4 regions of the Photorhabdus kleinii genome follow, and region 2 is predicted to be linked to each of the others. Evidence: predicted binding sites of a transcription regulator. Region 2 holds the regulator's gene; each other region holds the start of a gene.

Region 1 (6,298 bases), on a different contig from region 2:
CTAATTTATCATCACGCAAGAAATCGATACCGTATACTGCAACACGACGGTAGTCACCAATAATGCGACCACGGCCATAGGCATCAGGCAGACCTGTCAGAACACCAGATTTTCGGCATTTAAGAATATCTGGTGTGTAAACATCGAAAACGCCTTGATTATGCGTTTTGCGGTATTCAGTGAAAATCTGTTTCAATTTAGGATCGAGTTCACGGCCATAAACTTTACATGATCCTTCTACCATTTTGATGCCGCCAAATGGGATTAGGGCACGTTTTAATGGGGCTTCCGTTTGCAGGCCAACAATGGTTTCCAGATCTTTTTCGATATAACCTGCGTCGTGGGAGGTAATAGTAGCAGCAACATCAGTATCAAAATCAACCGGCGCATGAGTGCGGTTTTCGATTTTGATACCTTCCATGACTTTTTCCCATAAGGTATCGGTCGCTTTTGTCGAACCTGCCAGGAAAGATTCATCACCCTCATATGGCGTATAGTTTTTTTGGATGAAGTCACGAACATTGACTGCGCTTTGCCAATCACCCAGGTTAAAACCTTGCCATGCTACAGAGAACTTTTTATTTAATTCAGTCATGATACTTCTACCTTTGTAATAATCGAACTTTTAAGAAATCAGGCGAGAGAGCTAATTAATGTTTTTGCTCACTACGCAGATAAATTGACCAGTAAGTTAAACCCACCAAAATGGCGCCACCGATAATGTTACCAATAGTGACTGGAATTAAATTGTTAGTAATAAAGTGTGCAATGGTGAGTTGAGAAAATTGTTCAGGCGTTGCCCCTACATTAATCCAAAATTCAGTTGGTGCGAAATGCTTAATAGCAACACCAAGCGGGATTAAAAATATATTCGCAATACTGTGCTCAAAGCCGCTGGCAACGAACATACTTACTGGCAAAATCATGGCGAATATTTTGTCCATTAAACTACGTCCGGCATAACTCATCCAAACAGCGAGACAAACCATTAAATTGGCGAGAATGCCTAAAAATAGCGCTTCAATAAAAGAGTGATGCATTTTATGGTTTGCTGTTTGCAAGACATTCAAGCCCCATAATCCGTCGGCAACACGGTATTGACCGGCAAACCAGATAATGGCGACGAAAAATAGCGCGCCAATCAAATTACCGAGATAAACGTTAATCCAGTTTTTAATCATTTGATACCAGGTTATACGCCCGGTGGCTTTGGAAATAATCGTCAACACAGTAGAAGTAAATAAATCTGCTCCGCAAACGACTACTAACATTAATCCAAGGGAAAAACAGATACCGCCGACTAATTTAGCTAGCCCATAAGGGACAGATGTGGTTCCTGTAGTCACGGTAATATAAAAGACGAATGCAATGGAAATAAAAATTCCGGCAGTTATTGCTGACAGATAGGTAATGGCAACAGGTTTAGTAGTTTTATAAACACCAATGTCATTGGCGATTTGTGTCATTATCGCAGGTGGTAATAGGTTAAAGGGGGTGTCAGCTTTCATACCAACATTCTCTTTATCATTAATAAGTTACGGTACGTAATGATAGTAACAAAGGCGTGAAGGGGAGAATTTGATATAGATCATAATTCCCTGAGAGTGGACTCTGTTTTGGGGAGTGAAAATGGTTTAAATTCAATTTAACCTGTTGATTTTAATAAAATAAAAAAATTTTAAAAATTATAATATTTTTTTATTTAACCCATTGGTAGGAAGTTTGGTAAGTAAAATTACAGGCCAAATTGTTATTTACTTGTTGTTGCAAATAAATTTAATTTAACCTGAATTTTACTTTTAATTATAAATTGTCTTTTCTACAATTTTATTTTGCGTTCCAGAAATCGCATTTTGCTTTTTGCAGCTTCTCATAAGCAGCCAATAAAGCCTGATGAGCGGGCAGTGATTTTAAATCTGCATCAACTGACCACAGACCATAAAAACAGTGTTCACCAGAAATAGCTGCTGATGCTGCTTCAACAGCATCTTGCCCATACATTTTTACGAATGCTTGATAATATTGTGTAGGCGCTTTATCCGCTTCCAGAGCAAGTAAAAGTAGTGTTTGCAAACAGCGATAATAATTAGCGCGTTCGGCCGTAAAGATTGAGGCGTTAAAATCTTGAGTCCATTCTACCCAAATTAAAGCCTGTTCCAAATCACCGCCAGCCAGCGCCAACATGGATTTCAGTTCACCAATCCGTAAATTGCTCCAGCCATTATCTTTACCCACCGCAATGCCAAACAACTCACGGATACGGGTAAAATCATCCAAACCTTCTTCATCTAATTGCTCAATCAGTGCCAGATATTCTTCGGCTTGCCACTGGCTATCCGGTAATGCTAATAAAGCTTCCCGCAAATGCGTTCCCATCGTGTTATTAGCAAGATGTAAATCTTCCACAGGATAAATATCAGACATTCCCGGGACCAAAATACGGCAGGCATAAACACCAAGGTGCTCGTAGTCAGCAATATAAACTTCGGCATCCAATTGTTTGAAGATAGCCATCAAAGTGGCGAACTCTTCTTCTGTCGTGCCGCTGAAATTCCAGTCATCGAACGCATAATCAGCATCTTGTTTGAATAAATCCCAACTGATTAAACCGCTCGAATCGATAAAGTGAGTTTCCAGATTGGTATGTTCTGCCACTTCTTCATTATCGAAAGTCGGCGCATTGAACACATCCAGATCTTTCAAACTGCGTCCTTGTAATAATTCGGTCACAGTACGTTCCAGTGCTACACCAAATTCAGGATGTGCACCAAAAGAGGCGAAACAAGTCCCGTTATTGGGATTAAACAGCACTACGCAAATAACCGGGAACTGTCCACCGAGAGAGGCGTCATAACAATAGAGTGGGAAACCTTCATCCTGTAATTTGCTGACTGCGGCGACAACGCCGGGATAACGGTTCATCACTTCCTGGGGAATTTCTGGCAGGCTGATGCCTTCGGCGATAATACGATTTTTCACATAGCGTTCAAAAATTTCAGATAATCCCTGAACTCTGGCTTCATTCATAGTGTTGCCAGCTGACATACCATTGGAAACATAAAGATTGCCAATAATATTCATCGGAATATAGACGGTATGATCATCAGACTGACGAGTAAATGGCAGCGAGCAGATACCACGCTCTTCATTACCTGATTGCAAATCGACTAACTGACTGGCGCATAACTCATTTTCAGGATTATAAAATTGGTGTAACCGGTCATCCAGAATGCCTGCTGGTAGAGAATCATCTTCCGGTAAAGCAAACCATTTTTCATTCGGATAATGGACAAAATCACCGTTAGCGATAGCTTCGCCTAAATAGAAGTCAGCAAAAAAATAGTTAGTTGACAAGCGTTCAAAATACTCCCCTAAAGCAGAAGCTAAAGCGGCTTTCTTGCTGGCACCTTTGCCATTGGTAAAACAGAGAGGGCAATCGCGGTCGCGGATATGAACCGACCAGACATTAGGAACCGGGTTCAGCCATGAAGCTTCTTCGATATTAAAACCAAGGTGTTGCAGTTTTTGCTGAAAACGGTTGATTGAGTCTTCCAGTGCGGCGTCTTTGCCGGGAATAAAGGTTTGCGTCATGGTATTCACTTATGAGTGCTCGTTATGGGGCGCTCATCATACGAGTTTTTTTTCAGTAGCTAAAGTCTGGTATGTATCACAGATTTATTGTTATCATCATCCATAATCTAACAGGATATTTTTTATTAAGGAAGAAGCATGAAAAAGATGAAACACACAGCTTTAGCCAGTTTATTGGCATTAATTAGTGGTTCTGCTTTTGCTTTACCAAATATTACGCTTTTGGCGACAGGAGGGACGATTGCGGGTGGTGGGAAGTCTGCAATCCAATCCAACTATGTTGCTGGAAGAGTTGCTATTGATGAATTAGTCAATGCTATTCCTGAGATCAAAGATATCGCCAACCTAAAAGGTGAGCAGGTGGTGAGTATTGGTTCGCAGGATATGAATGATCAGGTGTGGTTGACGCTAGCGAAAAGAATCAACGCTGATTGTGGCAAGACCGATGGTTTTGTTATCACCCACGGTACTGACACAATGGAAGAAACTGCTTACTTCCTCGATCTAACTACCCACTGCCAGAAACCGATTGTCATGGTTGGTGCGATGCGCCCGTCTACGGCGCTTGGTGCCGATGGCCCGTTAAATCTGTATAACGCTGTGGTGGTTGCCGGTGATCAAGCATCAGCCAAACGTGGTGTGTTGATGGCAATGAATGATGCGGTTATCAGTGGGCGCACTGTGGTGAAAATGAGCACCACCGAAGTTCAGGCATTCCAGCCAGTTAATGCGGGTGCTGAGGGCTTTGTTCATAATGGCAAAGTCAATTATTACGCTGACGCTAAGCCGAGAGCGAGTAAGGCGATTTTTGATGTCAGTAAACTGGATAAACTGCCTAAAGTAGGCATTGTCTATAACTATGCCAATGCGTCTGATCTGCCGGCGAAAGCTCTGTTGAGAGATGGTTACCAAGGTATTGTCAGCGCTGGTGTGGGCAACGGTAATATGTATAAGGCGATTTTCGATACTTTGGCTCAAGCGGCTAAAGATGGGGTTGTGGTCGTCAGATCAAGCCGTGTACCGGTGGGATATGTTACTCAGGATGCGGAAGTGGATGATAGCAAGCATGGCTTTGTCGCTTCTGAACGTCTGAACCCACAAAAGGCCAGAGTGCTTTTACAATTAGCTCTGACTGAAACGCGTGATCCGGTAAAAATTCACGAGATGTTTGTGAAATATTGATTTGTGATTCAGAGATAACAATAGAGCGCACAGGTGCAGCTTGTTTTGTTGCGCTTCATGATCACTGGGTAGTGGGATATTATACTCTGGCTGCTGCCGGTATCCAGTTGACCAACCTCCCTACGGTTACTATTAAGAAACTGCCACGATACCCAACAGTGCCGGCAGTACGGATGGGGAGGTTGGCCGTTGATCAGGCATTTAGAAATCAGGGACTCGGTGGAGCATTGCTAGCTGATGCTATTGAGAGGACCATTCGTGCCGAAATTGCGTCTTATGCGCTGCTTGTTGATGCAAAAGATGATAATGCAGTGCGATTTTACCGACATCATGGCTTTATTGCTTTACCCGATTCGTCATTTCACATTATTCCTTCCTCTCATAGCTGTAGATAAAAAAGGTAAAAAATAAGCGGCTCACCTGTAATAGCGCTGAATGAACAAGTTTATTGGCTATTTTTGCGATAGTTTTGTTCAACGTTTGAATAACCATTGCAGCAATGAAATGGGAATGGTACAACCGATATATCAGATTATTTATTGTTATCAATCATTGTTATTTCGTCAGAATAAGGTGAGGTAAATGAATCAGGTATATAATTTCAGTTCAGGTCCCGCTATGTTACCGGTCGAAGTATTGCGTAGAGCTGAACAAGAGCTCTGTAACTGGCATGGTATTGGGACTTCAATTATGGAAATTAGTCACCGAGGTAAGGAATTTGTCGCAGTGGCAAAGGAAGCTGAAAATGATCTGAGAGATCTATTGTCAGTGCCTGAAAACTATAAAGTATTGTTCTGCCATGGTGGCGCCCGTGGTCAATTTGCCGCTATCCCAATGAACCTGCTGGGTGATAATGTTAAAGCTGATTATATTGATGGTGGTTACTGGGCTGAATGTGCAGTCAAAGAAGCAGAAAAATATTGCACGCCGAATGTAATTAATATCAAAACCGAAATTAATGGCTTGAAAGGCGTTAAGCCAATGAGTGAATGGTTATTAAGTAATGATGCGGCTTATGTCCATTATTGCCCGAATGAAACCATTGATGGTATCGCAATTCATAAAGAGCCAGATTTTGATGATAATAAAATTATTATTGCGGATTACTCTTCCTCTATTCTTTCCGGGCCGTTAGATGTTAGCCGTTATGGTATGATTTATGCTGGAGCGCAGAAAAATATTGGTCCGGCGGGGCTCACACTGGTTATTGTTCGTGAAGATTTATTAGGCAAAGCCCGTAAAGAAACCCCGTCTATTCTTGATTATACGGTGCTGGCAGAGAATGACTCCATGTTCAACACGCCGCCAACATTTGCCTGGTATCTCTCTGGTTTGGTCTTCAAGTGGATGAAAGAGCAAGGCGGGGTACAAGAGATGGCAAAACGTAACCGTGCTAAGGCTGAGTTACTTTATAATGCCATTGATAACAGTGATTTCTACCATAACCAAGTCGTCCTTGAAAATCGTTCCCTGATGAATGTGCCGTTTAAGACGGCTGATGCCTCACTGGACAGCAAATTTCTGG
Region 2 (6,298 bases):
CCGCGTCTGCCTGATATTACTGTGCCACTGCTGATTATTCATGCTAAAGACGATCCTTTTATGGCGCCGGAAGTTGTCCCTGATCTCAAAATGTTACCCAAAAATATTGAATATCAAATGACAGAATATGGTGGACATGTCGGCTTTGTCAGTGGTTCGTTGAAGAAACCACAAATGTGGCTGGAACAACGCATCCCAAATTGGCTGTCATCTTATCTGGAGCAACCACAATGATTATTCCGTGGCAACAACTGGAACCAGAAACTCTGCTAAATTTGATAGAGAGTTTTATCTTGCGGGAAGGCACTGATTATGGAGAAGATGAAAAATCGCTGGAGCAGAAGGTCGCTGACATTCGCCGTCAGTTGAAACGGGGAGATGTTATGCTGGTGTGGTCTGAACTGCATGAGAGCATCAATATTGTGCCAAAAGAAATGTTCCATTCTTAACATTATGGAGTTTACTGAATGTCTGTCAAACATCCGATTATTGCAATTACCGGCTCCAGCGGTGCCGGAACAACAACAACCAGTTTAGCTTTCCGTAAGATTTTCCAGCAACTTAACATCAGTGCCGCGCAGATAGAAGGAGATAGTTTCCACCGTTACACCCGCCCTGAAATGGATGCCGCAATCCGTAAAGCCAAAGAGCAAGGCAGGCATATCAGTTATTTTGGGCCAGAAGCCAATGATTTTGGCATGCTGGAAAAAACCATGATCGATTATGGTGAAATCGGTGAAGGCCGCTGTCGGAAATATCTTCATACCTATGACGATGCCGTCCCTTACAACCAGCTCCCCGGTACCTTTACGCCGTGGGAATCCTTACCCAAGCAGACTGATGTGCTGTTTTATGAAGGTCTGCACGGTGGCGTTGTCACACCACAACATAATGTTGCCAGTCATGTTGATCTGCTCGTGGGCGTCGTGCCGATTGTCAACCTTGAATGGATACAGAAACTTGTCCGCGATACCGGAGAACGAGGACACTCGCAGGAAGCTGTGATGGATTCCGTCGTGCGTTCTATGGATGATTATATTAACTACATTACGCCACAATTCTCGCGAACACATATCAACTTCCAACGTGTCCCTACCGTTGATACATCCAATCCATTCTCAGCCAAAGCCATTCCATCACTGGATGAAAGTTTTATTGTCATCCGCTTCCGTGATCTGACTCAAATTGATTTCCCATACTTGTTAGCAATGTTACAAGGCTCATTCGTTTCAAGCATTAATACCATCGTGGTCCCCGGTGGAAAAATGGGATTAGCAATGGAATTAATTATGACGCCATTGGTACAGCGATTACTGGAAGGGGAAAAGATTTGTTAATCAGCGCCTGAGGTCAATTTAACAAATCCAGTACTTAAAATTTGCATCTTATATTATTCAGTTAAAAAAACAGGTAACTGAGATAATTAGTTACCTGTTGTTATTTTTTAATCAAAAATAATTTCTCAATCTATCTCTTTAATTTCAAAACTGTGGGTAATTTCAACTGATTTCCCCAACATCAACGAAACAGAGCAATATTTTTCCGCGGAAAGCATGACTGCACGTTCAACCGCTTTATCTATTAAATCCTTACCCGTAACAATAAAATGCAGATTAATATGAGTAAACAAGCGTGGCACCTCTTCACGACGGCGGGAAGTTAATTTTACTTCACAATCTCTGATGTCATACCTGCCTTTCTGCAAAATAGAAACTACATCAACCGTACTGCAACCACCGGCTGCTATTAATACCATTTCCATTGGACTCGGTGCCTTATCGCCGGCATTACCATCCATCATGATCTGATGACCGGAAGATGACTCCCCCAAAAGAGACAATCCTTCAACCCATTTTACCCGCGCTTGCATAAATACCTCTTAAGTCGTTCTTTGCATCCAAGCCTACTCTTTCAGTATTAAGCTAGCAATCTAATGAGCGGTTTATTATGCTGAAACAATACAAGACAAGACAGAAGCCTTTTCCTGTGTTAAAAACAGAAGTGGGCCAGGTATATATAGGTTAAGATCAATACCCTAGGGTTCAAATTTCAGATAACCTATATAAAACCCTTACCTGTCGGTTTTTCAACAAACTAATGTTAAGCTAGTGTCTTTATAAGCCAGCCTGACGAGAAACTTTTAGATTCTCGTGTTATTTAGGCAGCGATAACAACAGAGGATGAAACGAATGGTTCTCGGCAAGCCACAAACAGACCCCACTCTTGAATGGTTTTTGTCACACTGCCATATTCATAAATATCCATCTAAAAGTACGCTTATTCATCAAGGCGAAAAAGCAGAGACGCTTTACTACATCGTAAAAGGCTCTGTTGCGGTTTTGATTAAAGATGAAGAAGGCAAAGAGATGATCCTCTCCTATTTAAATCAGGGGGATTTCATTGGTGAACTTGGATTATTTGAAGAGGGGCAAGAGCGTACAGCCTGGGTACGGGCCAAAAGCGCCTGTGAAGTAGCTGAAATCTCCTATAAAAAATTCCGTCAACTGATTCAGGTAAACCCGGATATTTTGATGCGTTTATCTGCCCAAATGGCAAACCGTTTGCAAACAACTTCTGAGAAAGTCGGTAATCTGGCTTTCCTGGATGTTACCGGCCGGATTGCCCAAACTTTATTGAATCTGGCGAAACAACCAGATGCAATGACCCACCCGGACGGAATGCAAATCAAAATCACGCGTCAGGAAATTGGCCAGATTGTTGGCTGTTCCCGCGAAACGGTTGGTCGCATTCTGAAAATGCTAGAAGATCAAAACTTGATCTCCGCACACGGTAAAACTATTGTTGTTTACGGTACACGTTAACGCCTGATTAATCAGCGCATAATCCTGCGCTGATTTCTCTTATATTTAATTACACCAACTGGTTAATTGCCTGCTCTAACCGCTCCATTCCTTGAGCAATCTCTTCTTCACTAATAATCAACGAAGGCGTGAAACGCAATACATCACCACCCGCACTCAACAACATTAAGCCATTTTCAGCCGCCAGTTGCAGAATATCTTTGGCTTTTCCTTGATATGGTGCTTTGAGTTCTGCACCAATCAGCAAACCCTTTCCTCGGATTTCACCAAATATCGAATGTTTCTGATTGATATCATTCAGAAAATTCATCATCAAATTATGGCGTTTCTCAACTCCCTCCAGAACTGTTGGTGTATTAATAATATCAAAAGCAGCATTTGCAACTGCACAAGCCAACGGATTACCGCCGTAAGTTGTACCGTGAGTTCCCGGCGTCATCGCTGAAGCAATATTCTCTGTCGTCAGCATAGCGCTAATAGGGAAGCCATTTCCCAATGCTTTTGCTGTGGTAATGATGTCCGGCGTAACATCATAATACATATAAGAAAATAGCTTACCGGTACGTCCCATCCCACTTTGCACTTCATCAAACACCAACAGCACCTGATGCTTATCGCAAAGCTCACGCAACCCACGAATAAATGCCGGTGCTGCCGGCGTGACTCCCCCTTCTCCCTGTACAGGCTCCAATACAACAGCACAAGTATGGTCATCTATGACAGCCTTCACTGCATCTAAGTCATTAAAAGGCACATGAATAATATCCGCGGGTTTTGGCCCAAAACCATCAGCATATTTTGGCTGACCACCCACGGAGACAGTAAATAAGGTGCGACCATGAAAACCCTGATGAAATGCGATAATTTTGGTTTTATAGGGACTGTGACGCGTAATGGCATAGTGGCGAGCCAGTTTAAATGCCGCTTCATTCGCTTCTGCTCCTGAGTTGGCAAAAAATACCCGCTCAGCAAAAGTCGCATCAATCAGTTTCTGCGCCAAAATCAAAGCCGGTTCATTGGTAAAAATGTTACTGATATGCCAAAGTTTCTCCCCCTGCTGCTTCAAAACATCCACTAACGCAGGATGACAATGGCCCAAAGCTACAACAGCAATCCCTCCCGCAAAATCAATATACTCTTTCCCTTGCTGATCCCATACACGACTACCTTGCCCTGTCACCGGAATAAACTGCGCTGGTGAATAAATTGGCAACATAACTTGATCGTATGCGTTTCTATCTACTGCGGTATGCTCCTTCATTTTCCCACCCGTTTTCTATATACACGCCATTCAAAAGTGAAATTATAATCACTGAATATGCATAAAAAATCAAAGATGGGCAAATGAAAAAGATGGATAAATGAAGAAATTATCGGTATCTGGTTAATATCTCAGAAAGTTGCTCAGCAACTGGTGACCTTGCTCACTGAGAATACTTTCAGGGTGGAACTGCACCCCTTCCAGCGGTAGAGTGCGATGACGAATGCCCATAATTTCATCGACATTGCCGTTATGCTGGCTCCATGCGGTGACTTCAAATGAGGCTGGTAATGTCTCTGCGGCAATCACCAATGAATGGTAACGAGTCGCGGTTAATGGCCGGTTAAGCCCTTTGAACACACCTTGCTGATTATGGTGAATAGCAGAAGTTTTTCCATGCATCACTTCCCTGGCTTTTACCACGCTGGCACCAAACGCCTGCCCAATTGCCTGATGTCCAAGACAAACACCAAGAATCGGCAACTTATCCGAAAAATGAGAAATCGCAGCCAGAGAAATTCCTGCTTCATTTGGGGTACAAGAGCCAGGGGAAATCACCAGATGAGTAGGCATCAATCTCTCAATATCTTCAAGTTGCAGTTCATCATTACGCTTAACTAAAACATCTGTACCCAATTCACAAAAATATTGATATAAGTTATATGTAAAAGAATCATAGTTATCTATTATTAGTAACATAGGAGTCTATCCTACTCATTTTTATCGCTGTATTTGTTGCCCTGCCACTCCTGCAATTTGTTTATCCTGCACAACTGGCTCCAGATAAAACGGCCTCGCGACAACGGGGCGGCTATCATAGCACATCAATATTTGTAGCATAGTACAACAAAATCAATGGCTGTTTTTTCCTTAATCAACTTACTCTCATACCCTACAAAACATATGCTCTATTTTGATATTCAATAAGTAAAGGTAATTGTTATGAAGACAAAACTGATTATAGCATCTCTTTTTTTACTGTCCTTCTCCACGCTGGCTGTTACTAAAACTGCTAACATTTTCTTCCCGGAAAAAGGGGTGGTTTGTGATAAAAAAGGAAAATATTGCTCTGATCAAAAAGGGCTATCGCTAAAATTAACCGAAAGGTATTTAGGGAAAAGAGCGGCAAAACACCTGAAAAAAGAGTTTGGTGATGGAAAAGATATCGACTTTTCATCTTACACTTTAAGTAACGGCATACATTGTGAGAGTAAAGAGAAGAAATGTTACAAAGACAGATATTATCCACGAACCGAAGTAAATAAAGAATTTACCCAAAAGATGTATGAATGACAGTGAAACTGGCCTGCATTTAATGCAGGCCAGTTTGTTAATCTGATGAGAGTTAACCGGAAGACCAGAAACTGCCACAGCCAAAGTAATAGAAAAAATTAAAGAATAATCTCCGCAGACAGAATAGCAACAGGTTTAACCGGTACATTCTGATATGGACCAACATTTTCCGTTTTGACTTGAGAAATTTTATCCACAACATCCATACCTTTTACGACTTTACCAAATACTGCATAGCCAAAGTCACGCTGACCGTGATCAAGGAAAGCATTATCCGCTACATTAATAAAAAATTGGCTGGTGGCGCTGTCTTTATCAGCTGTACGTGCCATAGAGATAGTTCCGCGTAAATTACGCAGTCCATTATCTGCCTCATTTTTAATAGCAGCTTTAGTCGCTTTTTGCTGCAAATCTTTGGTAAAACCACCACCCTGCACCATAAATCCAGGGATTACCCGATGGAAGATTGTATTGTTGTAATAACCCTCATTGACGTATTCAATAAAGTTTTTCGTTGTAATTGGAGCTTTCTGATTATTTAATTCCAGTTCAATATTACCCTCCGTTGTTGTCAGCTTCACGTGGATTTCTCCCACCGCCAAAGCCAGAGGCGCCATTGCGCTCAGAGAGCATGCAGTTACAAGTGCTACTAAAATACGTTTAAACATTCTGGGTTCCTATATTATTAAGGTCAACAACACAAACTGAATTAATTCTAATAATCTCTTCAACATCGTGCTTAATATTTACCTACATTTACGCTATCAATCGACTGGTGCTTTGAAGAAAAATGTATCCTTTCAATAACAGGTTAGATTTTATTTCATAAACCGAGCGTCATCAGTAACAAAATAGCAAGCTTAGTTCAACCCATCAGAAATATGTCATTATTTTTAATCCTGTCAACCAACAGTGGCTATCG
Region 3 (6,298 bases), on a different contig from region 2:
TGCTGTTGGTGTTGAACCGCACATTGGTACTGAAAAACCAACTTTTATCTACCATTTTCCGGCTTCTCAGGCTTCTTTGGCGGAAATTAGCAAAGAAGATCATCGAGTTGCAGAGCGTTTTGAAGTCTATTTTAAAGGCGTTGAATTGGCAAATGGCTTCCGTGAGCTGACTGATGGCAATGAGCAGTGCCAGCGTTTTGAACGGGATAACCGTAAACGTGCAGCGTTGGGTTTACCTGTTCGACCAATTGATGAAAACCTGATTGGCGCCCTGAAACAAGGAATGCCTGAGTGTGCAGGTGTGGCGATTGGTGTCGATCGTTTGGTGATGTTGGCTTTGGGGGCTGAAAAGCTCAGTGATGTTATGGCCTTTTCGATAAGTAAGGCGTAATTATTAAGTGACAGGGCGCTGGTTGAGGCGCCCTGTTTGCATCTTATTTATATTGATACTGTTTTTGCAGGAATTTCACACCTAAGTCAGGAAAATCGGTGAATACACCGTCTACACCCGCTTGGTTATACATGATATCGAAAAGTTGATCGCCGCTGGTGGCGTATTTAGGCAGTTGATCAACTCGAATCGTGTATGGATGGACTTCCAGATTGTTGGTGTGAGCCTCTTTTACCAGACTAGTTAGCTTAATATTGGTTGGTGTGGAATACTCCGCTACAATCATATGATAATCAGGGCCGATGCCATCAGCGTATTGTGCCACTTCTCTCATCGCACCTGGTTTGAACATCCAGTCATAGCTGTAATTTGTCCATTTGCCGTCTGATTGTTTTTCATAAGTTTCATTCCAATCGGTGTAGGCGATAAGTTGAATCAGTTTCAGATCCATGCCTAACTTAGGTTCCAATTCGTTTTTGATGCGTTTGAGTTCGTTGGTATCAAAACATTGCAGATAAATTTTGTCGCTTTTCTTGGTGTAACCATACGCTTTTAACACGGCTAGTACCTTAGTAGAAATATCTTTTCCCTCTTGTTGGTGGAACCACGGTGCTTTGATTTCAGGATAAATACCGATGTTTTTGCCGGTAGATTTGTTTAATCCTTGAACAAATTCAATCTCTTCCTGAAAAGTGTGGATTCGGAAATCAGATTTCCACATCGGGAAACGATTGGTGTAGCTTTGTATCTGTTGATTATTTTTAATATCGAAGCTTTCCGTGAATTTTAGTGACTTGATTTCGGACAAGGTAAAGTCAATGGCATAGTAGCGTCCATCTTGGCGAGCACGGCTAGGGAATTTATTGGCAACGTCAGTGACACGATCAAGGTAGTGGTCATGTAAGACTATCAGTTCATCATCTTTAGTCATGACCAGATCTTGTTCCAGATAATCAGCACCTTCGGCATAAGCCATTGCTTTGGCTGGTAGAGTGTGTTCAGGCAGATATCCACTTGCGCCTCGATGGGCGATAACAATCTTATCTGCCGCTTGTGTGATGCCTGACATCGATGAGGCTAAAATAATACCTGTTATTATTGTTTTGATTGGAGTTTGCATGTGTGTTTCTCCGTTTTAGCAATGAGATGAAATCTATCTCATTAAACTGTGTGTTTGTCTGTGTTAATAATACTCACTGACATAATCTCTTAGTTTAGAGGTTGAAAAAAGCCGCAGCATATATAATGCTGCGGCTTAATTAATATTATCAGCGATATATCACAGTTTAATGACAAAGGTTAGCCATATTGTTGGGCTATTTCCTGTTTATGTTTTTTTTCGGTAATCGTGACGATTAGCAATAGAATAACGGACAAGATACTACCACCAATCATCACCATAAAGCCGCTATCCCAACCGAAAAACTCAACGGTATAGCCGATGATAGCACTTGCAGCAACAGAGCCACCTAAGTAACCAAATAAGCCGGTGAAGCCAGCGGCTGTACCGGCGGCTTTTTTTGGCGCCAGCTCAAGGGCATGTAGACCCGTCAGCATCACTGGGCCGTAGATAAGGAAGCCAATAATCAACATGCAAGCCATATCTACAGTAGGATTACCTGGTGGGTTCAACCAGAATACGATAGTGGCGATAGTAACCAGTGTCATAAAGAACACCCCAGTTGCACCACGGTTGCCTTTAAATACTTTGTCTGACATCCAACCACAGAGTAGCGTGCCTGGGATACCGGCATATTCGTACAGGAAATAAGCCCATGAAGATTTATCCAGTGCGAAATGCTTGGCTTCACGTAGATAGGTTGGCGACCAGTCAAGAACACCGTAACGTAGCAGATAAACAAATACGTTAGCCATAGCAACCATCCACAGCAGTTTGTTAGGTAACACGTACAGCATGAAAATCTGTTTAGCTGTTAACTCTTTTTCATCTTTCTCTGTGTAATCAGAAGGATAGTCGTTTTTGTACTCTTCGATTGGTGGCAAGCCACAAGATTGTGGTGTATCACGCATCAGCGCGAACGCAATCAATGCAACGAGAATCGCGGCGAAAGCTGGCATATAAAGTGCGGCTTTCCAGTCATTGAACCACGCCATACCTAACAGGAATAGCAATGGTGGTAAGCCGCCGCCAACATTATGTGAGCAGTTCCAGATAGAAACGATACCGCCACGTTCTTTCTGTGACCACCAGTGCACCATAGTACGACCACAAGGAGGCCAACCCATGCCTTGAAACCAGCCGCACAGGAACAGTAGTACAAACATAATGGTAATACTGGAAGTTGCCCAAGGTACGAAACCCATAAACAGCATAACAACAGCCGCGAGGATCAGACCCGCAGGTAAGAAGAATCGTGGGTTAGAACGGTCGGATACGGAGCCCATGATGAATTTGGAGATGCCGTATGCGATAGAGATCCCTGATAGTGCGAAACCGAGCTCACCTTTGGAAAAACCTTGCTCAACCAGATAAGGCATTGCAAGTGCAAAGTTTTTCCTTACCAGATAGTAAGCCGCGTAACCAAAGAAGATCCCCATAAAAATTTGCCAACGTAAGCGACGATAGACTGGATCTATCTGTTCTGTTGACAGTCGGGACCTATGAGGTGCCGGCTTGAAAATACTTAACATATTTTGCCTCCGATGGCATTTTTGGTTTTATAAACAGCTTGCCGGTTGACTAATGCCACCGGATGGGAAAATGAAAGGTTTTGTAAGTGGTTATTTTCCATAACGAAAATTATGATAGTCGAAATCACTCAACCTCGTCTGTGAAACAACACTCAGTTGTTAAAGTTGTTTTGCCCTAGCGGTAATTCTGAGTGATTTGTTAACTTTTTGAAATGTGCTTTACCAATGAAATTGTGACTATTGTCACAATAACGAGCTTTACTTAATTGTTGGTGAGCGTTTTTGGTTCGTTTTTGTTCTTTATCAAACAAAAACCACAGTTTTCATACATCTTCTATTTGTTATTTTATATGTATCCTTACTAAACGAAGGGATCTTCTCAATTTATGGTGAATGGGCTGCTAATCGATTTTGATGATAAACATACTGTTTTGACGGTATGCCAATAATCTGCCAGACTCATAATTTATACAGTTGTATAGCTGATATACCCAGTGGAGGACCCATGACGACACGTTATGACAGCGATTTTTATGGTTGGACGCAGGAGCAGGCAGGTTTGCTTCGTTCCGGCAATCTGAATCAATTGGACAGGGAAAACCTTTCGGAGGAAATAGAAAGTATGGGAAATAGCCAAAGAAACGAGCTGGAATCTCGTCTTGAGGTACTGTTTCTTCATCTCCTAAAATGGCAATTCCAATCTGAACGGCAAGGTCGGAGCTGGGAGCTTACGATTGAAGAACAGAGAAGAAAAATAGCCCGTCGTCTTAAAAAAAATCCCAGCTTAAAGTCAGAACTTAGCGAAATTTCCTCTGATGCTTATGGTGATGCCATTATTGCAGCAGAGAGGGAAACTAATATTAGGCGTAGTGTATTTCCTGAAACTTGTCCTTGGATATTTGAGCAAATAATGGATGAAAATTTTTGGCCTGAATAGGCTCGATAAATTTGTTTCCTAACGCACTGATTTTGAACAGTGCGTTTTCTCGGTTGATCGATTTTCACTTCACTGCAAGCAGTATTAACAGAAATTATTTGCTTTTCGGTGGATATTCATTGGGTTAGCCAAGATTATCCTTTTTAATTTTCATGACCTTTGTAGTATTAATGATTATAGAAAAATTCATTGTCATCGCTGTGGCTATATTCAAGACAACGGTAGGATCCAAAATAGCGATGCAAAATGCCAACAGTTCTAATTTCTTATCGAAGAATATAATAATGAAGTAATAATAAGATAAAATATTAGTAAACTATTAATTTGATTTTTTGATATAGATTTATAAAATTTCAGTAGTGATATTGATAATTATTTCTATTTGCAGTAAATTGTATTTCCTTTAATTTGTCAAAGAAAATCATGGAAATTTTCAATAAGGAAATAACTATGCCAAGTAAAGACTATGGGTTAGTTGATAAAATTTTTAACGAAAATTTTAAAGAAATGCATGTAGAAACAATAACAGTAAAAATAGCACCTTCAGGTACTAAATATACTAATGCGACAGGAGACGTTAGTAAATCTACTTTTGGACATGTATGGGTTGAATTTCAGGGTGAATCAATCGGATGCTTAGGTGATAATAAGCAAGTAGGAGGAGTTGAGAACATCTCTTTTAGAGACTCAATAGCATACGATAAATCAAAAATTTCCAGTGTTACATATCCAATATATTCAGAGAGTGTGGTTAATAATATGAAAAGTTACATCTCTGACTTAAAAAATGGAAATTTCTATGATTTTAAACCGAATTACAATCTCCTTACCAATAACTGTATAGATTTTGTAAATTCAATTCTTCGAGTTTCACATTATGATAATGATAAGAATGGTATAGATTTCATTCAGGAATTACGAGGAATGAGTCCAAATGCCGTATTAGATAATCTTGAAGAAGTTGTTGAAGATCAGAAAAATACAGAAACACCACTTATTATTGATTTAACTGGCGATGGTATTATTACCATCGCGGAAAATGGTTCTATATATTTTGATCATGATAATGATGGTATTGTTGAAAGTTCAGGATGGATAGAAGCCAATAATGCATTTCTGGTATGGGATAAAAATGGAGATGGAAAAATAAATAATGGAAATGAGTTGTTCGGGAATAATTTTATATTAAAAAATGGAAACAAATCAGAAAATGGGTTTGTCGCATTAGCAGATCTTGACGATAATTGTGATGGTATTTTTGATCAAAATGATAGTCTATGGAATTCATTAGAGTTATGGATTGATGCCAATAAAGATGGTATAACTGATGACGGAGAGTTGTATAAATTAAGTGAGTCAGGAATCTCTGCTATAAATCTTACATATAAAGAAAATGGATTTAAGGATATCAATGGTAACATTCATGGATTGGAAAGCTCAGTGCTCTGGAATAATGGGAATACGACTAAGATAGTGGATGTGTTTTTTACTGTGGATCAAAACATGCAGATGGCGTCACTAAATTCAAATATTGACATAATAGGGGTAAATGATACTTTTAGCGAGATTATTTTATGAGTGATTTTTTTGTAAAAAATAAGAAATATTTTCTCTATTCAGTGTTCTTTTTTTCTTTTATTGCTCAGAGTTCAGATATGAACATACAAGATACCCCATCGATTGTTTTCAATCATTCAGATGATTTTTTATCAGAATTTTCTATTCCAATGCCTAAAAATGAAAATGAATATTACGAGTTAATAAAGAGGGCAAATAATGGGAATGTAGATGCAAACTGGATGCTCGCTGTAATACAACAAACAGAAGGTTATCGTCAAGAAGCCAGTGAAAGATATAAGTTATCTATATCAAGAAATGATAAATATAAATTAAGATCTATGGTTAATTTGGGGTTTATTTTGGAAGATGAAAATAAATACTCAGATGCGAGAGCACTTTTCGAATTGGCTGGAAAAAGTGGATATTTTGAAGGCTATCGCACGATTGGAACGAATTATTTAAATGGGATCGGTGTAAATCGAGATTTTAATAAGGCAAAAGAGTATTTTAATAAAGGAAGCCAAATTGGGTGTCATGAATGCACATTTCTTATTAATAATTGGAGTGATGTTATTAAATTGAAAAAATCAGAATAGTAAATTTATATTTTGAGTTAACCTGCTAGTACTAAGTGAGATCTTTCCAGGAAGAAAAATTTGGGGGGGCGTAGTTCTTAATATGGCGGCAGGTTCTGTTTGATGAACGAGACTTCATTAAATTAAAACAAATGATTGGATAAAAAATCAGTGCTTTGTCAA
Region 4 (6,298 bases), on a different contig from region 2:
CGGTGAAGCGATAAATCTTTCTATGTTCCATTAAGCAATATAGGCATGTCGGTTAACGGGTTATTTTCGATATCGGTTTTGAGCACCTTAATAACGCAGCTTTTTCTTAATTGGTATAAGTTAACGAGAGTTTTTTCCTAATTGCATACCTACTTGTACTTAAGCTGATGATGTAGTTCATATCAAGTTTGAGCCAGCATCGAATGATTAAACCTTAATTTCGCCTGGACATTTCTCCTAAGCTGGCTTAATGTCTCTGCCTCTGATTTTGATAAGTTTGGTAATTTCCAAGTTCTTATTCATTGTCATGGTGTGGTTCTTGCTGGTTGTGGTGGCCCATTGCTCTAAATCATTCGGTAATATATCAGCGGCGAAACCCTCCTAGTCACAAAAAATATGTCTTATATCTCCACTCTAAAGGATAAGATTTTACGATACACTAAATAAATTGGGATTACAGTTTCACAGCCAGACTAAATTTTAAAAAAATGTATCCTTATAGTGTATAAATATATCATAACACTACGTTTATTATTCTAAACTTTACTCATTCTATATTGCATTGAAATATGAAGAAAAAACGTCCTATTTTACAAGATGTTGCAGATCGTGTTGGTATAACTAAAATGACGGTAAGTCGTTTTTTGCGTAATCCTGATCAAGTTTCTGAGCAATTGCGAAAGAAAATAGCGGATGCTTTAGATGAGTTAGGTTATATCCCAAATAAAGTACCGGATATTCTCTCTAATTCCACTAGTCATGCTATTGGTATTTTATTGCCTTCTTTGACTAACCAAGTTTTTGCGGAGGTTATTCGTGGTATCGAATATGTGACGGATAGTTATGGTTATCAAACTATGTTGGCTCACTATGGCTATCGCTCAGAAAAAGAAGAAGAGCGTTTGATTTCTTTACTTTCCTATAATATTGATGGTTTGATTCTTTCAGAACGTACTCATACTCCACGAACTTTAAAGATGTTGGGAACGGCTGGTATCCCTGTCGTTGAACTGATGGATTGTGTTTCTCCTTGTTTTGATATGGCAGTTGGTATTGACAACTTTGAAGCAGCTCGGCAGATGGTAATGGCAATGATTGAGCGTGGTTGCCAGCGGGTGATTTATCTTGGTGCGAGACAAGATGAAAGGACAATTATTCGTCTGGAGGGCTATGAAGCTGCAATGAAAAGCGCCGGGTTAAAGCCAGGTAAGATAATGACACCAGACAGCTCTTCTTACACATTAGGGGGGCAGTTACTGAATGAAGCACGAACAAAATATCCTGATGTTGATGGTCTATTCTGCACTAACGATGACCTCGCAATCGGAGCAATTTTCGAGTGCCAACGTCAAGGGATAGCTGTACCACATGATATTGCGATAGCTGGCTTTCATGGCCATGATGTTGGTCAGGTGATGACACCAAAACTTGCCAGTGTATTGACGTCTCGTGACTTATTGGGGCGGAGGGCTGCCGAATTATTAATGGCTCGGCTGAAGGGCGAACATTTACCGCAAAAAATGATTGATATCGGCTTTCAGTTATCTCTGGGAGAGAGTATCTAATCGGTCTGCTGGATTTGCGTTTTTTTGAACTCATTTGTGATGAATATCACATTTATATTTCCTGAATATTCCGTGTTGTTGCGAATTTCGTCTCTACTTCTGATAATGTTACCGATAACAGTTACCGGTAACATTTCGTGGATAAAATATCTACGTTGAGGAGTTTATATGAACGATGCCCAACATTCGAATCATGTTTTTGTGCTTATGGGGGTATCCGGTAGTGGTAAATCTGCTGTTGCCAGTGCTGTGGCCTATAAATTGGACTCTGCTTTTTTAGATGGTGATTTTTTACACCCAAGATCTAACATTAATAAGATGGCTGAAGGCTACGCACTGAATGATGAAGATCGTGAACCTTGGTTGAAATCACTGAATCATGCAATTTTTGCTATGCAACGCACAAACCCGGTTTCCCTGATTGTTTGCTCTGCTTTAAAAAAACATTACCGGGATATACTGCGTGATCGTAATAAGAATCTGTCATTTCTTTATATGAAAGGCGACTTTGATTTAATTGAAAGTCGATTGAAGGCACGTAAAGATCATTTTTTTAAATCTCAAATGTTGGTATCTCAGTTTGAGGTATTAGAAGAGCCGGGGAGTGATGAACAGGATGTTTATCTGGTTGACATTAGATCGTCTCTTGATGAAGTGATAAATCACTCGATAAGAATAATTAATAGTGTCATTTCAGGGGAAAAATAATGAGTACTTTAACCTTAGTGCTGACAGCGGTGGGTTCTGTTTTTTTACTGTTGTTTTTGGTGATGAAGGCCAGAATCCACGCTTTTGTTGCGTTAATACTGGTTTCTATGGGGGCGGGTGTTTTTTCTGGTATGCCACTGGATAAAATTGCTGAAACAATGCAAGAAGGAATGGGAGGAACGTTAGGTTTTCTGGCTATTGTTGTCGCACTGGGGGCGATGTTTGGTAAAGTTCTGCATGAAACAGGCGCACTGGATCAGATTGCGATTAAACTACTAAATAGTTTTGGTGAAAAGAATGCTCATTATTCATTGGGGATCGCTGGCCTGGTTTGTGCTTTGCCATTGTTCTTTGATGTAGCTATTGTTTTATTGATTGGTGTGGCGTTCGCGGTCGCGCGTCGTACTGGCGGTAATGTAGTGAAGCTGGTTATTCCTCTGTTTGCTGGTGTCGCCGCAGCAGCAGCATTTTTGTTACCTGGTCCAGCACCGATGTTGTTGGCTTCACAGATGAATGCTGATTTTGGCTGGATGATCTTGATCGGTATCAGTGCAGCGATTCCTGGGATGTTACTGGCGGGGCCAATCTTCGGTAATTTTATCAGTAAGTATGTCACTCTGGATTTGCCCGTGGATATAAGTGAGCCAAGCCTTGGTCAAGGTAAGATGCCATCTTTTGGTTTGAGTTTGTCACTGGTTCTGTTCCCTTTGGCTTTGGTTGGGTTAAAGGCTATTGGTGAGAATTTTGTTGAACAGGGTTCTGAGTTGTATCAGTGGCTTGAATTTATCGGTCATCCATTTTCTGCGATTTTGGTTGCTTGTTTGATTGCTATTTATGGTTTGGCAATTCGCCGTGGGATGAGTAAAGAAAAAGTGATGGATATTTGCTCTTCGGCTATTCAACCGGCTGGAATTATTTTATTGGTGACTGGGGCTGGTGGTGTATTCAAACAAGTATTAGTGGATTCTGGTGTTGGCCCTGCTTTGGGAAACGCATTGATTGGGGCGGGTCTGCCTATTGCATTAGCGTGTTTCATCCTTGCTGGTACAGTACGCGTTATTCAAGGTTCTGCAACTGTTGCCTGTTTGACAACTGTTGGTCTGATTTTGCCCGTTGTTGATCTTCTGGAATATTCTAGTGCCCAGCTTGCAGCTCTTTCAATTTGTATTGCGGGTGGTTCTTTGGTATTGAGCCATGTTAATGACTCAGGCTTTTGGTTATTTGGTAAATTTACTGGTGCAACAGAATCTCAAACACTGAAAACTTGGTCAATTATGGAAACTATTCTTGGAATAACAGGAGCCATTGTTGGAATGGTTTTCTTTGCCATGTTGTAATTCATATGAATTAGGAGATTGTATTAGATTAATACCGCCTTCCTTAGAAGGCGGCAAGATAAGTTAACTATTTGAAAATATTGCTGACATTAAAATAGTGTTCTTGCTAACGGGTGACGGTGGCACCAGCGATCTTTATAGGAGAAAGTAGGTTTGCCAATAGAATAGCGCATCGTTTTTTGATTCTGTTGGCAGAGCGTTGAAGCATTTTGAATATTTAACCACATGACAATGCTTCCAAGGCTGAGATTAGCGTATTCAGGATCGTATCCACCGTTTACTGCATCGAATGAAACCCATTGAGGGCTGTCTGATTTTATAACTAAATCGTAGGCTGCTGGGGTTCCATTGATAGTTAATACACATCCGTACAGATGTTGTTTGAGTTCGGTGTATAGTTCGGTTAATTTTCCTTTTTCTTCTTCACTGTGTTTTTTTTCCCACCGTTTTTCGTACAGTGTGGTGTAAATATCAACAAATTCCTGGCAGGTGAAATCATCAATTTGATGTATTTCTCCGCCTGCACGCTTAAATTTATTAATTTCATTACTCCGATTTCTTCTTGTTTTATAAGAAAAATCTTCTTTAGCAAGGCATATTGTTCGCTTGTTTAATCGGCCATAGTAGATGTTGACGAAGTTTTCTTTGTGTAGAGGCGATATGGTTTTTGATCTCCCTGGGATGATAGTTTTTAGATGTTTGGCAATAGGGAAGAGAATTTCATCGTAACTGAAAAAATAGTAGTCCTTTTGGTGACTTGCTGCCAGATGATGATCTTTACATGTAAAGTATGCCCCTTCGATAACGTTTTCTATTTGTGGATTTTCTTTGACATAAAAGATAAAACTATTGCCAAATTTTTCATTTAAAAAACGTACAATATCTGGATGAGTAGATATTCCACCACCATAGAGAGAATACGCTTGTTGGTAACGTTCGAAACTACATTCTTTCCAGCCGGAGATGAGCCTTTTTATAGAGCTGAGAGGATACTTTTTGGGAAAAATCATATTTTAAATACTCTTTTTAACGCTATGTTTTACACATGGTATAAACTTATTTTCAACGTATTAAATACAACAAAAAAGATAGTTTGTCTTTATTAAATGGGTTTCTTATGAGCTCATACATATTGTAAATCTAAGATTATAAGTTTAATTTTTCTGTACTAAAAACAAGATAAGTATTTAGTACTATTCCCAATCAAGCCTTATTGTTGCTTATTGACCGAGAACATCTATTAACTGTTGATATAACGCTTCAGCACTGCGCTCATAACCTGCGGCTGAAAGGTGAACATAATCAGGACGAGCAAGATCTTGTTGCGCCCAGCGCCTAATTGAGCATTTTCCACCCATATATGCACGCCAGTTCCAGAATAGTGTGTGCTGATCTTGAGCGACTTTTTGTTGAGTATGGATGATATTATCCAACATTGTTGGTTGTTGTGCTATACAACTTGTAAATTGGTTGTTTTTCAAAGAATCACCCGGCCCAATGATAAGGATAACTGTTTGTGGTAACTGATTACGAATCTGTTTTATCTTAGTTTCCAGTTGCTGGCGATAGCTTGATAAACCCAGCGAATGATTAAATGCCTCATTTGTGCCATAAGCGAGGATCACCATATCAGGATGCATTTGAACTAATGTATCAATCCATTTTGGCTGCCATTTATCCATCATATTAATAGTTGCACCATTAATACCCAAGGCAGATAACATAATACCTGGTTGTTTACGTTTGATAAACCAGCCGCCTAATTTTAACTGATTATTTTGTATCGCCATAATATTAACTGGGAATGTAACTGATTCTTCAGTAGAAAATTGCCAGTGATCATGGGTTGCCGGTAATTTTAGTATTCGTTTGGTTGCAGATTGTACCAGAATCTGAGCATCACCCGATGCTTGGTATAACGTTTTGAGTTGATAGCGATCATGGGATGGTACAAACAGTCTTAGAATTAATTGACTTATTTGGCTATTGGGTTCTGCAATTGCACCGCCGATAGGAAAATCAGGCCGATTATCTTTGCGGCTGGTGGTGAGTTTCCATTGCTGCTTATCATCGGTCATACTGATCATAGCGTTACGTTGACCAGGTACATTAATTGGGCTAACAAAACCAATCCCTGCATCGCCAAAACGTTGTTGCAATAAAGAGCGAAGCTTGCCGGTAAAAAAGTCTGCGGCAGTATGAGAATCTCCTATCTGAACAAAATGCAGTTGATTATGGCGGCTGTTGTGAAGTTTATCCGCCAGTAAAGCTAAATTCGGTTCACCAAAGTCTATTAGCTGTTGGTTCTCTTTTGCAGACTGTTGTGTTGGCAACGGCAATGGCTTTTGTTTATGGCACGATATCAAACTTAAAGAGAGTGTGATGACCAGACTAATGCCAGCAGATTGATATCGTCGACGAAGTTGTTTAACTATTTTCATTTTGTTTAGCTGGTTCCTGAATAAATTTAATCAATGAAAATATGTTATCTGAGATAGTTTGTTGGCCTTTCAAGCTAAAGTGTATACCATCACCGCTTCTGAGTTTAATTTTGTTACTATTGTCGCCGACATAATCGGAATAATCATTTGCATGATATTTGAAAATATCATTAACAGAAACATAGATTTCTCCGGCTTTCGTTACTTCCGATTGATATAAGGATCTCAGATATTTCATGCTGGCAGA

Evidence for each region. Region 2 encodes CRP, which controls carbon source genes, mostly activating them, when cyclic AMP is high. Its sites were predicted from a motif close to ATGTGANNNNNNTCACAT; they were not measured.
Region 1: focA (formate transporter FocA) is a predicted target of CRP. The motif match lies at 1,577-1,594, and genes of this name have one in related genera.
Region 3: glpT (glycerol-3-phosphate transporter) is a predicted target of CRP. The motif match lies at 3,275-3,292, and genes of this name have one in related genera.
Region 4: gntK (gluconokinase) is a predicted target of CRP. The motif match lies at 1,600-1,617, and genes of this name have one in related genera.

What each region holds. Positions count from the first base shown of each region.
Region 1 covers NZ_JAJAFY010000060.1:11,636-17,933, reverse strand. The annotation lists gene pflB (formate C-acetyltransferase) at 1-595, opposite strand, end outside; gene focA (formate transporter FocA) at 651-1,508, opposite strand; gene ycaO (30S ribosomal protein S12 methylthiotransferase accessory factor YcaO) at 1,828-3,591, opposite strand; gene ansB (L-asparaginase 2) at 3,730-4,773, shown strand; gene LG003_RS20210 (GNAT family N-acetyltransferase) at 4,770-5,168, shown strand; gene serC (3-phosphoserine/phosphohydroxythreonine transaminase) at 5,356-6,298, shown strand, end outside.
Region 2 covers NZ_JAJAFY010000066.1:1,636-7,933, forward strand. The annotation lists gene LG003_RS20895 (hydrolase) at 1-234, shown strand, start outside; gene LG003_RS20900 (YheU family protein) at 231-449, shown strand; gene LG003_RS20905 (phosphoribulokinase) at 468-1,337, shown strand; gene LG003_RS20910 (OsmC family protein) at 1,463-1,870, opposite strand; gene crp (cAMP-activated global transcriptional regulator CRP) at 2,190-2,822, shown strand; gene argD (bifunctional acetylornithine/succinyldiaminopimelate transaminase) at 2,872-4,083, opposite strand; gene LG003_RS20925 (aminodeoxychorismate synthase component II) at 4,207-4,782, opposite strand; gene LG003_RS20930 (YcgJ family protein) at 5,026-5,376, shown strand; gene ppiA (peptidylprolyl isomerase A) at 5,475-6,044, opposite strand.
Region 3 covers NZ_JAJAFY010000009.1:8,736-15,033, reverse strand. The annotation lists gene epmA (elongation factor P--(R)-beta-lysine ligase) at 1-391, shown strand, start outside; gene glpQ (glycerophosphodiester phosphodiesterase) at 435-1,511, opposite strand; gene glpT (glycerol-3-phosphate transporter) at 1,691-3,043, opposite strand; gene LG003_RS07275 (DUF29 domain-containing protein) at 3,549-3,980, shown strand; gene LG003_RS07270 (hypothetical protein) at 4,431-5,558, shown strand; gene LG003_RS07265 (tetratricopeptide repeat protein) at 5,555-6,136, shown strand.
Region 4 covers NZ_JAJAFY010000011.1:1,441-7,738, forward strand. The annotation lists gene gntR (gluconate operon transcriptional repressor GntR) at 570-1,565, shown strand; gene gntK (gluconokinase) at 1,734-2,273, shown strand; gene gntU (gluconate transporter) at 2,273-3,610, shown strand; gene LG003_RS08195 (GNAT family N-acetyltransferase) at 3,700-4,620, opposite strand; gene LG003_RS08200 (SGNH/GDSL hydrolase family protein) at 4,831-6,051, opposite strand; gene LG003_RS08205 (SGNH/GDSL hydrolase family protein) at 6,038-6,298, opposite strand, start outside.